3 regions of the Rossellomorea sp. ABR4_004 genome follow, and region 3 is predicted to be linked to each of the others. Evidence: riboswitches for the same ligand, from Rfam matches in the RefSeq annotation. Region 3 holds a riboswitch; each other region holds the start of a gene.

Region 1 (4,272 bases), on a different contig from region 3:
GGGCTGTTTCATTTTCATAATCTTCCGCTCTGATATCGCCTTTGAGCAATCCGATGGCTGTGATGTACTGCAAACAATGATCGCGATCCGCCGGATTATGAAGAGGACCTGTTTTATCAATGATGCGTATAGCTGATTCATGGGTCATGATCCTGATTTCATCGATTTCATCAAGTCGGTTAATCACTGTTGGGTGGAGCTTTACCGCACACTCAGCTGCTGTCTGTGCATGGAATTCTGCCGGATAAGATACTTTGAACAGTATGTTTTCCATAACATACGATTCAAGCGGACGGCCCAGTACCAATTCTTTTTTATTGAAGAGTATATCCTGGAATCCCCATCCAGGCGCTGAAAGTCCGGTTGGATAGCCCATCTCACCTTTTACAGCCATCATTGCCAAGTGAACGCCCCTGCTTGTTGCGTCTCCTGCAGCCCAGGATTTACGCGAGCCTGTATTTGGAGCATGTCGGTATGTTCGCAAGCTTGAATTGTCAATCCATGCATTCGATAACGCATTTATGATTTCCTGACGAGATCCACCCAACATCTTCGTTACAACAGCTGTCGTTGCAATTTTCACAAATAGAACATGGTCGAGCCCTACACGATTCAAGCTATTTTCCAAGGCCAGTACTCCCTGAATCTCGTGGGCCTTGATCATCATTTCTAGCACATCCCGAACTTGTAAGGGTTCTTTCCCTTCCGAAATCCTTACCCGGCTTACATAATCCGCTACAGCCAGAATGCCTCCAAGGTTGTCAGATGGATGTCCCCACTCAGCAGCGAGCCACGTATCGTTGTAATCCAGCCAGCGGATCATGCACCCAATGTTGAATGCCCCTTTCACAGGATCAAGGACGAACGATGTACCTGGCACTCGAGTCCCATTCGGTACAATTGTCCCGGGTACGACAGGTCCCAGAAGCTTCGTGCATTCCGGATATTTCAGAGCGAGAATTCCGCATCCAATCGTATCAAACAATACATAGCGTGCCGTTTCATATGCTTCCGTACTTGTGATATCTTTATCTAATACATAATCAGCTATTTCTTCCAATAACACATCGGTTTTCGTCGTTTCGTTCGTTTTCAGCATGAGATACCTTCCTTTTCTGTTAAAAGTTATTTATGATATAAATGGGTATTCGCCAAAATATCCATTTGCTATTAGGCGAGCGACGTTACAACTCCCCAGTTGTTTAATTAAATACACGTCGCTCGCCTGTATAATGTACTCGCGGACGGAAGAGTCGATTATTGCCGTGCTGCTCAATCACATGCGCACAAAGTCCGACTGTTCTGGCACTAAAGAAGATTGGAGTATATAGTGGAATAGGTATCCCCAACATCCAATAGACCGGAGCTGCATAATAATCAAGATTCGGATAGATCCCTTTCTCTCTCTCCATTACTCTCTCACCAGCTTCACACATTTCATATAAAAGGTGGTCGCCTTTTACATCACATAGTTCTTTTAACGCTTCCTTCATCATTAATGCCCGCGGGTCCATCTTCTTCATATACACGCGATGCCCAAATCCCATGATCTTTTCTTTTTTCATCATTTTCATTTCGAGCAACTCCTCAAATGCTGCCACACTGCCTGCTTCATTTAGCATGTACATAACCGCTTCATTCGCCCCTCCGTGAAGATTCCCTTTCAAGGAAGCCACCGCACCAGTTAAAGCACCGTATAAATCAGAATGAGTAGACGCGATCACCCTCGCCGTGAAAGTGGAATTCGGCATTTCATGCTCACTATAAAGGACTAAAGAACGGTCAAATATCTTTTCTTCCAGGTGAGAAGGGACTCGCCCAGTGATCATGTAAAAGAAATTTGCACTGTATGATAGATTTTCGTTTGGACGGATCGGCTCCATTTGCTGAATGATCCGATAGCTATTCGCTACAACGTTGGGCACCATTCCAAGAAGTTGATAAGCCCTCTCTTTATTCACGGGTAATGAACGATCATCGAGTTTGTTGTCATGTCCTGCAAGTGCTGAAATTCCTGTTCTAAGACCATCCATGGGATGTGTATTTCCCGGAAGCTGTTTGAATATTTCAAGCAGTTCCCCAGGTATTTCATATTCACCTTTCAACACCTTTTCCACCGCTTCTTTCTCTGCAGAATCCGGCAATCTCTCTTCCAGAAGTAAATGGACAATATCCATATACTCTTTAGATTGTGATAGTTTAATAAGGTCATAACCCTGGATGACAATTTCACTTTGTACCGTATCTAAAAACGAGATCTTTGTTTCTGCCGCAACAACACCATCAAGTCCCGGGAAAAATTTTTCTTTAGCTTCCAATCATCTCATCCTCCTATCTCCAAATAACTCATCATTTATTTTGTTGTAAGCCCTTTCAAGATTACTCAGACAAACTTCTTTTTCTTCACTTTTTTCTATCCGCATCATGATTTCTTCTGTCAATCGCTGATAATTCGAAGGAAGCATAAGTGACTTTTCTCCACTGAAGTTGTTCATAATGCACGTTTTGAAGTAATCGGTAAAATACTCAACTGTTCCATACAAAGAAGTTCACCTCGAATCCGTCTTGTTTATTCATGGACAATAAAAAAACAACTTCTAAAAAGAAGTTGTTAAGATCGAACTGATGCTTAAATAAACATTTTCTGCTCCCCCAAAAAGCCAAAACAAAAAATGTTGATCACTCGTTCGCACTTAACACCCCCTATCCTCGTAGGTATTGATGTGTGCTGAAACAGGCAGGTCTCCTGACTTATGATCATCACTCTCCGAACCTTCCCATCTTCACATTTCTAAAGACAGTGGCTTTTTCGAATCGCTCCCAATTACAGTTGCGGGACAGCGTCGGACTCTAACCGAACTTCCCTATTAAGTAGAGGATCGTCATATCCCTCTACACCTGCTTCTACACGTATTCAGTTTTCCAATCAAACATATCAAATATTTCTAAAAATTACAAACTATTTTATTATTTGTATTATTATCCATCCAATGAAACTGGATTCCAACTACCTTCCCTTCAATTAAATTTAATTTTTTTAATTAAAATGTTTGAATATTGAGATAATGGTTAGTATAATAGAAAAAAGGTCAAGGAGTTGATTTTTCATGAAGAAGTACTTGCTAAATTCACCACAGTCCGAGGTACCCGGCATAGACTCTCTTTTTGCAGAAATGATTTTGGACAAGGCCCTGCTAACATTCCGGAAAGAGCAACTCGAACAGAAAATCGACCAATCATTACGTGATCGAAACAAAGAGGAATTCCTGCGGTTGACGGAGGAGTTAAATCAGATCCGTAAAGATCACGAGGAAAAGGATGTAACAGTATAAAAAATTGATTGGATATAAATAAGCCATTGGTTTCTAGATAATGAAAAGGGGAGAATGTTCTTGCTGACTTTGGCAGCGGCATTCTCTCTTTTTTATTTCGGTGAGTAATTCATTGAAGACTTGCACATGATAATGGTGAATCATTTAGTGAGGAGATGAACGGCTATGAACGTTAAAAGCGAATTACAAGAAGCACAAGATATTATCCATAAAGCACATCTTCATTTAAAACAAGTAAATTCAAATAGCATGGAATCAGAAGCGTGTCACTTTGCTCAAAGGGAACTTGAAAAAGCACAACAAAAAATCCAACAGGTGCAACAACAAATCAATGAATAGCTGGTTCAACCAATGATGGCCCCCTAAGTAAAAAAGGGGCCATTACTTATGTTCTAATTGCCCCCTATAAATTACAATTCCCGATTCCTAACCCTCCTGAATAAAACCATTTAAACTCCCCTCAAGAATGCCTTCTCCATTCACCCAATCCCGGAAGTTTATGTCCAGGACCTGACTGCTCCTGGCAATGGTTGTGAGGATCCTTGAATGTTGATAGGAATATGAAAAGGTATGAAGGGTTCCGAATAAATTCTCGTAATCTGTGAAAAAAATAGGTGACTCTACGCTTTTAAAATGGTGGAACATGTCATGATGGGAAAGTCTCATATCCATTAACCCTAGCAGATGGTTATTCCGTTGGATCGATCCTTCTATAGAGTCCCGATTTTTACTAGTAAGCTGTTCATCCTGAAAATGGTTCACGCATGATAAGGTGGAGTCTCCATACCTGATAGTCACTTTCTCTGAGCTTGCTTCGACTTCTGCCATATTTCCTTTTCCATCTCCAAGGGAAAAATTATAACAGGCGGAGTGAGGGATTTCCTTCAGCAGTGCAACTGCGTCGTCAATAGAGGAGCAACCATCCAAAACCATCCTGATG
Region 2 (4,272 bases), on a different contig from region 3:
AAGACTCGCTGCTTTAATCCATTCATGTTATCATTTTCCTCCCAGTCAGCTATGGCAGCTTTCACATTCATCAAAATTTGATACAGATGTCGATCTTACATAGTAGGTCGTTTTCAATCCTGACTTCCATGCATCTAAATGAAGAGACAGCAACTCTATCGCCTTGATGTCATTCCGCACATACAAATTAAACGATATTCCTTGATCTATATGTCGCTGTCTTTTCTCATTCTGTTTAATACTCCAGTGTTGATCTACGTTATATGCCGTTTTGTAATACCAGGTCGTCTTTGGTGATAAATCAGGTGCTGTAACAGGAATCTTATAATCTTTCTTTTCTTCCGAGTACTCTAATCTGAATAAAGGATCAATACTTGCTGTAGAACCGGCTATGATCGAAGTGGAGGAATTTGGCGCAACGGCCATTAAATATCCGTTTCTGATTCCTCCTGAAGAAACATCATCCCTGAGCGAATCCCATCTCGATCCGGAATATCCTTTCTTTGAAAAATACTCTCCAGTCGACCAGTCGGACCCACTGAAATATGGATAGGAACCCTTTTCTATGGCTAATTCATGACTTGCTTTGATCGTGTAATAAGCAACATCCCCGTATAGTGAATCACAATATTCAACTGCTTCATCGCTCTCCCATTTCAAGCCTTTTAATGCAAGGAGGTGATGCCAGCCAAAGGTTCCTAATCCAATCCCTCTATAGCGCTTGTTTGTCAGTTGGGCTTGCAGGACTGGAAGTTTATTAATATCTATGACATTATCAAGTAATCTCACTCCTATGGACACGACTCTCTCCAACTCATCATCCATGATTGTTTTGGCTAAAGAAACAGATGCCAGATTACAGACGACATAATCACCTGGAGATTTATAGGTAATGATTTTCCCGTCCTTGATAACCTCTTCTTCCATGACGGTCGCACTCATATTCTGGGCGATTTCCGTACATAAATTACTACAGTAGATCATCCCCTTATGCCCATTGGCATTTAGCCGATTGACTGTATCACGGTAAAACATATATGGCGTTCCCGTTTCGAGCTGGGAAATCATGATCCGCTTAAAAATTTCAATTGCTGGAACCTTTTCCCTGGAAAGATCAGGACATTCTACGCACTCCCAATACTTATCCCTGAACGAACCTTCTCCATCATACTCATCATAGTAATCTTCCAGGGAATACCCCATTACCATCTTCACTTCATGAGGATCAAATAAATACCAATCCCCTCTATTTTCCACTTGTTCCATAAATAAATCCGGTAAGCTGACCCCAGTGAAAAGATCATGAGTTCGCTGCCTTTCATCTCCATTGTTCAAACGTGTATCTAGGAAAGGAAATATATCCTTATGCCATACATCCAAATAAACAGCGATCGCTCCTTGACGTTGACCTAATTGGTCAACGGATACGGCTGTGTTATTTAATTGCTTCATCCATGGGATAACACCTGAACTTACTCCCTTGAAGCCCTTAATATTACTTCCCCTGCTCCGGACCTTCCCCAGGTAGATTCCGAGACCTCCACCGTTTTTACTTAGTGTGGAAACATCTGTATTGCTGTCATAAATACTTCTTAAATCATCGGCTACCGTATCAATAAAACAGCTCGACAGCTGACCATGGCTTTTGCCGGCGTTGGCAAACGTAGGAGTTGCAACCGTCATATACAAATTAGACAGGGCCCAATAAGCTTCTTCAATAAGCGACAGTCGTTTATCACGGGGTTCGTTCATAAAGAGTGTCATGGCAATGATCAGAAATCGCTCCTGAGGTAATTCAAGGATTTCCCCATCATGGGACTTAGTTAAATACCGCTCAGACAATGTGACGATTCCTATGTACGTAAACAGATGGTCTTTAGATGCGTCCATGATCCTCCCCAAAGAGTCAATTTCATCTTTGCTATATGATTCCAATAGTGCGGGCGTATATAGCTTCCTATCAGTCAATTCTTGAATTAATTCATAAAAGGAACTGTATAGCACGCTTTCCTCAACTCTCCTTGAATAGGCGATCGTACGATAGAGTTTCATTAAATATAATTCTGCAGCCACATACGTCCAATCAGGTTCATGTGCAGAGATTCGCTCGACTGCCGCGAGTATCATGAAATGATAAAGCTTTTCTTTGCTCAATTCAGATTGACCTTCTACATACTTAAAAGTCTTTTCATCGAATTCTTGAAAATGTAGTTGTTGAAAGCGACTGTGGAGATTTGTAAGAATCGCTTTTGCTTCCATCGTGATCCTTTGATCCTGCGATACGATTGACATCATTATTCCTCCCAAATTTATACAGTGTGGGAAGGATTCAAAAAAAGCCCATCCTTCTATGCGGATGGGCTTTATGTACGAAAGATATATGAATAGAAAATGCCTATTCCAATCCTCGCTTTATCCTCCCAATTCCCGAAGAAGATAACACGTGATAAACAAGGTAGGTCTCCTGACTCGTGCTTCACCCTACTCTAAGGCCTTCCCATCGTATATGACAGTGGCAGTTCCTTATTTCGTCAGCACTTACAGTTGCGGGGACAGTTCCGGATTCACACCGGATTCCCTTTTAAGTCCATTCAGACACCTTATTCACAGGTTATAATCAATATATAGTTTAATTAATCAAACAGAACACAAAATGTTGTGTTCTGTTTCATCATAAACGATTAAAAATGAATTTACAAGTGAAACTATTTATTTTGTTTAGATGTTGAAATCTGTTAATAGTATCACTCTATTACCCTTTTAAAGTCAAGAGATCTAACATGTTGAACGTATGGAAGGAAACCCCTCCCTTTGAAATATGCTTATAATTATTATTTTCCATGAAAAGTATAGTAGAAGATTGAATACTGCCTTCAAAAGGACACTAGTCAGCTGACACCTTCCTAAATGTTAGTTGAAGAAAATATAGCCAGTCTCTATAATTCAAATAGAAGGTTGTTTGACAGTATTCTTTGGTCCCCAATATTTTTTTATAGGCTGTTTAAATGGAGGAAAAAATCTCGATTTAAACAGCCTCTTTTTTAGCAACCAGGTCCAAGTCTTCTTACATTTTCATTTCTGCCCTGCAGTTGACGGACAGATGTAATCGCATACATTATAGTGAAAGAGGGACTATATTAGTAATGCACTGTATTTCAACCTCATTACAATCTATATTTTTCAGCTTAAATACTTTCTTTTTACGGGCTTTTCCTTTAAAATGCGCATTAAGTGATTTTTTTCGAAATCACACCTTACTTCTGAAAGGAGTCTATTATGAAAAAATTATTAACGACTTTACTATTGACATTATTAACGATTGGACTAGCCGCTTGCGGTTCGAATGAGGAGAGCCAAAAACAAGCTGACGATAAAGCGAAAACAGAAGAAAAAAGTGATGGACAGGCTCAGGAAGAACAAGCGAAGCAAATGGAAGAAATGCAGAAAAAAATGGATGAACAAAAGATTGAAAAAGATAAAATCGTTGCCATTGTAAACGACGAAAAAATTAAAGGTGAAGATTTCAATAACGTATTGACTCAATCACAAATGCAATATCAACAGATGGGGCAAGACCCAACAAGTAAAGATGCAGCAAAGAAAATCAAGGAACAAACAATTGATAGCCTGGTTGGACAAACACTCCTAATGCAGCAAGCTGATCAAAAAGGATATAAGGCATCAGAAGATGAAATCAATAAGCAACTGGAAGAAGTTAAAAAGCAGTACGGTGATGAAAAGAAGTTTGAAGATGCAATGAAAAAAGCCGGATTCACGATGGATGAGTTAAAAACTCAAATCGCTGAAAACATCAAATACACAAACTACGTTGAGAAAGAAATCAAAGTAGAAGAAGTCTCTGAAGATGAAATGAAGAAATTTTACGATCAGTACGCAAGTCAGCAAGGTCAGGGTGAATCAAAGGAAGCACCAAAATTTGAAGAAGTTAAACCTCAAATCAAGACTCAATTAGAACAACAGAAAAAACAAGAAAAGCTTGTTCAACATGTAGAAGATTTAAAGAAAAATGCAAAAGTTGATATTAAAATCTAAAGCTCCACCAAAGAAAGCCACCTGCAGATCGGTGGCTTTCTTATTTTCTATCCCCAATGTTTTAGTCTGCTCACAAAGGGTATGGTACAACAACGAATCATTAAGGGAGGATGATAGATAATGACGAAGAGGACCAATGACAATCCTGAACAAATCAATAGAGATCATGACGGCATTCTCGATCAGCATGAAAGTGAACAAAACGTGGATCCAATTCCC
Region 3 (4,272 bases):
TGATGGGTTCCTTTATTTAAGAGGAGGGATCAAAGGTGTCGGCATGGTGCGGCCGGCGAGAATCGCTCAATTTGCTTCTCACGGTTTCATTGTATTTGCTCCCTATTACCGAGGTAATCTGGGAGGAGAGGGAAATGAAGATTTTGCGGGGGACGATCGTGAAGACGCCATTTCGGGTGTTGAATTGCTTAAAGACTATCATAGAGTGGCCCATGACCGGATTCATGTGTTTGGTTTTTCCCGTGGTGGGGTCATGGCGCTAATGACAGGTATCGAGCAGAGGGACGTCACCTCCGTTGTTACATGGGGAGGAGTATCGGATATGTTCTTAACATATGACGAACGGAAGGATCTCAGGAGAATGATGAAACGAGTCATAGGGGGCAGTCCCAATAAAGTTCCGGAACGATACGAATGGCGTACCCCACTATACGAATTAGAAAACCTAAAGGCTCCCGTATTGATCATTCACGGTGAAAAGGATCAGAACGTTTCAGTTGAGCATGCATATAGATTAGAAAAAAGACTGAAAGAATTGGAGAAATCTGTTTCGTCCCGATACTTCAAAGAGTTTACGCATTATTTTCCACCACGAAAGAATCAACAAATTGTCTCCATGCTATGCACATGGATGAAAAATCAATAGACAGTGGTGTATTAAATAAGGCTCTTCTTTGATCAAAGCTTGTAGCTATCTTAATGAAGAAAGTAATAGTTGATTTCCGCTACAGGATGCTCGCTTTCCGCGGGGCTGGCGGTGAGCCTCCTCGGCTTCGCCTCCGGGGTCTCACCATCCAGCACATACTAATTGACAGAGCCTAGGCAGTTCTTATGTTAAAATAGAGCAAATAAAAAAAGGATTGAGGTCAAGCGAAATGGGAATGGGCTTGGAGTTAAACACGATGATTGTGACAAAAGGAAAAGAAGTGCGGAAAGAAGAGAATCTGTTCGAGCTTCAAAAGAATGGATATCGTCTTTATCCTATGCATATTCCGATAGATGTCAGAAAAACGAAACACAGTGATCCCAGTGGTTACGGAAGGATCGAAAAGATGGAGTGGACGGATGAGAAAACGACGATCCTGTATCGGTTGATTTCCTTGAATTCCACGAACTAAGTAAAGGAGGGCTGTAAACATTCGCTTACAGCCCTCCTTTTATTGTATTTCCTCATATAAAATATAGCGATTATCCTCTGTCTGGGCGATCAGGTAGTTGCTGTGATCCTTCACGCTATAGATGGGTGTCCCTTTTTTCAGTGTATTTGCCGTGAAGTCATTGACAGGGTGATATTGACTGTCAATCTTTTCTTTAATAGCCCCGAGCTTTTCATCCAGGACCAGCTTCTTCTCCTCAGGGACCTTCACATATTCCTTCTTGTTCACCACCATCATATCCCCGTATCCACATAATTCATAGGATGCAGGTTCTTTGTCGCCGCATGCACTCAATAAGAATACGCATAATATCAAAACAACCAATCGCTTCATGTTTTTCCTCCTTATCATTTCTTCACATACTCAAAAGATATTCAAGCTTGTACGTCAACATGTTTGTTTTTTCTGCAAAACTTCATCAACTTTCATATGGATATAGTGGTATAATGTTCCTTAAGTGAATAAACCCACGCAGAAATTAGGTGCTGATCTTTAGCATAAAGGGAATTCGGTGTGAATCCGAAGCTGTTTCCGCAACTGTAAGTGCTGACGAAATAAGAAGAAAACCACTATTTGATCATTCAGATGGGAAGGTTCTTAGAGTAGGCTGACGCACGAGCCAGGATACCTGCCTTTTTTTCATCGTATTATGCTCTTCGGAAGTTAAGGGTATGGTGCGGCTTTTTAGCATCTCTATTTTCATATGGATGACAACTGCCGGCCAATATTCTTGGGTGGTTTTTTTGTGTTTATGTACCCTCCCGGAAGATACGATAGGTGTTTCACAAACATCATTCAGAAAGGAGGAACTTACATATGGCAAAGGATTTCCGCTACTTATGTTATCCCTATATGCGTGAGTCTGTTTCAACCGTAGATTTTGAGATCCGGACCGATTCACTGTCGACTAAAATCGGACTCGCGTCATCATTGACGGAACACTTACCGAAAGTGCACGACGATTTACTATATTTAGCTGAGATGGCGTACCATCTCAATGGCTCGGTGCGGGGGATGACGGCCATCATGGAAGAGGACTTGAATAAATTGAGCCAAATGTACGACCGTTATGTGTTGGAAGTCGAGGATCGTATCCAAACCTTTGTCCTTCCTCAAGGCTGTACAGCCGCATGTACGCTTCATACCTGTCGCAGTGAAGCGAAAAAGTCCGTCCGTGCCTTACATAAAGTCAGTACTGAGATGAAAGTGGAGAATATTTTATTTAAATACGCTCATTTACTGGCAAATGTCCTGTTTGTAATGGCTGTGTATGTGAATAAATGTGAAGGGATTGAAGAAATTCCTTTTGTGAGTAAATCGTATCGCGAAAAAAATATAGAGAAGCGGGGAAGATGAAATATGAAAAAGTCATGGTTAAGTAGTTTACTATTATCAATTATCCTGGTTGTTGTCGCAGGGTGCAGCAATGGGGAAGAAGTAACATCCACAAAGGAAGTCAAGCCTGAAAATGAGTCTTATTCTGTGACTGATGACAGGGGGGAAAAGATTAGCTTTGAGAAAGTGCCGGAAACCGTTATTTCCTTACAGCCGAGTAACACAGAGATTCTCTTTGCCATCGGAGCTGGAGATAAGGTAGTCGGGGCAACTGAATTCGACAACTATCCTGAAGAAGCGAAAGAGATTAAAAGAGTATCGGATTCCATGACGGTCAATGCTGAAGAGGTCATTGCGCTAAAGCCTGATGCTGTCATTGCCTATACCACTGGAGATGATGCCGGAGTGAAGCAGCTTGAGGAGGCAGGATTAAACGTATTCGTCATTCAATCTGCCCAAACCTTTGAAGATGTTTATGGGGATATTGAACAAATTGCAACGGTAATGGGAGTAGAGAAGAAGGGGGACGAATTGGTAGACGGCATCAAGCAACAAATTTCAGATGTGAAAGAAAAGGTAAGTACACTAAAGGAAAAAGAACAAGTATATTTTGAAATCAGTCCCTCCCCTGATATTTATACAGCAGGTGCAGAAACGTTTCAGCAGGAAATACTGGAAACGGCTGGGGTCGAGAATATTTTTGTAGACCAAAAAGGCTGGGTGAAAGTAGGCGAAGAAGAAATCATTAAACGGAATCCTAATATGATTTTGACGACAGTGGGGTATGTCGACGAGCCGACAGCTGAAATCAAGTCACGGGAAAGCTGGAAAGATGTAAATGCAGTGAAAAATGACCAAGTCTATTTCTTGGATTCAGACATTATGTCAAGACCGGGACCCCGTATTGGAGAAGCCGTTGAGCTAACAGCAAAAACCGTGTATCCAGATTTATTTTCCGAATAAGGTTGGATGTGAGGAGAGTAAGACAATGATTTGCAAGAGGAATCATTGTCTTTTTCTGATAGATTGTTACTTTTTATAGGTTTTATAAAGTAAACGTATTCGTACTGTCTTCTTTCTTAATAGCAACATTTTTTCGGGGAAATCCTTTTCATCACAAGTTCAACAATCTTCAACATTGTGATAAAGTTAACGTAACATCATTACGTTAGGAGAATTCAACATGAGCAAACTGGAAGTCATAGTCTTGAATGAGGAGGATGCCAAAGTTGCAGAAGCATCCGGAGCAGATCGACTTGAATTGGTGTCTGCCATACATGAGGGAGGATTAACTCCTGATTTTCATGTGATAGAAAAAGTATTAAAGACTGTTTCGATTCCTGTTCAGATTATGATCCGATTACATAGTAAATCTTTCTCGTATCAGTCTGATGAATTGCATACCATGGCCGATCAAGTTAGGACCATAGTTGAACTGGGAGGCTGTGGCATCGTTTTTGGCGCATTATCACATGAAGGTAAGCTTGATTCCCACGCTTTAAAAGAGATCGTACAAAGTGCGAAGGGTCAATCGATTACTTTTCACCGCGCTATCGACCAGTCAGATGATCCAGTAGCCTTATGTAAAGGAATATTCCATTCTGGCTTAAATGTTGATCGAATTCTCACATCAGGAGGAAAATCTGAAGTGAGTAAGGGACTGGATACGATTGGTGAACTGAGGGAAATAGAGAAAATGGGTGGTCCCATTATCATGCCAGGCTCGGGTTTAACGGTGAAAAATATAGGCGAAATACACAGCAAGCTAAAAGCAAGAGAA

Evidence for each region. A riboswitch is a leader RNA that binds a small molecule or an ion and turns the genes downstream of it on or off. The one in region 3 is predicted to bind cobalamin.
Region 1: it holds a riboswitch for cobalamin, as region 3 does, so the genes downstream of both, ACXAF2_RS15075 (hypothetical protein) here and ACXAF2_RS07290 (hypothetical protein) in region 3, are expected to answer to the same signal.
Region 2: it holds a riboswitch for cobalamin, as region 3 does, so the genes downstream of both, ACXAF2_RS19770 (ribonucleoside-diphosphate reductase subunit alpha) here and ACXAF2_RS07290 (hypothetical protein) in region 3, are expected to answer to the same signal.

The regions. Positions count from the first base shown of each region.
Region 1 is NZ_JBSWVM010000002.1:445,065-449,336, forward strand. Features, by position in the region: gene prpD (2-methylcitrate dehydratase) at 1-1,099, opposite strand, end outside; gene mmgD (citrate synthase) at 1,203-2,318, opposite strand; gene ACXAF2_RS15075 (hypothetical protein) at 2,319-2,543, opposite strand; cobalamin riboswitch at 2,720-2,917, opposite strand; gene ACXAF2_RS15080 (IDEAL domain-containing protein) at 3,108-3,332, shown strand; gene ACXAF2_RS15085 (hypothetical protein) at 3,498-3,671, shown strand; gene ACXAF2_RS15090 (C45 family autoproteolytic acyltransferase/hydolase) at 3,759-4,272, opposite strand, start outside.
Region 2 is NZ_JBSWVM010000003.1:555,729-560,000, forward strand. Features, by position in the region: gene ACXAF2_RS19765 (ribonucleotide-diphosphate reductase subunit beta) at 1-26, opposite strand, end outside; gene ACXAF2_RS19770 (ribonucleoside-diphosphate reductase subunit alpha) at 46-2,292, opposite strand; cobalamin riboswitch at 2,438-2,618, opposite strand; gene ACXAF2_RS19775 (SurA N-terminal domain-containing protein) at 3,277-4,053, shown strand; gene ACXAF2_RS19780 (hypothetical protein) at 4,174-4,272, shown strand, end outside.
Region 3 is NZ_JBSWVM010000001.1:1,387,560-1,391,831, reverse strand. Features, by position in the region: gene ACXAF2_RS07305 (alpha/beta hydrolase family protein) at 1-646, shown strand, start outside; gene ACXAF2_RS07300 (DUF2584 domain-containing protein) at 876-1,118, shown strand; gene ACXAF2_RS07295 (hypothetical protein) at 1,158-1,490, opposite strand; cobalamin riboswitch at 1,621-1,807, shown strand; gene ACXAF2_RS07290 (hypothetical protein) at 1,974-2,513, shown strand; gene ACXAF2_RS07285 (ABC transporter substrate-binding protein) at 2,517-3,455, shown strand; gene ACXAF2_RS07280 (copper homeostasis protein CutC) at 3,676-4,272, shown strand, end outside.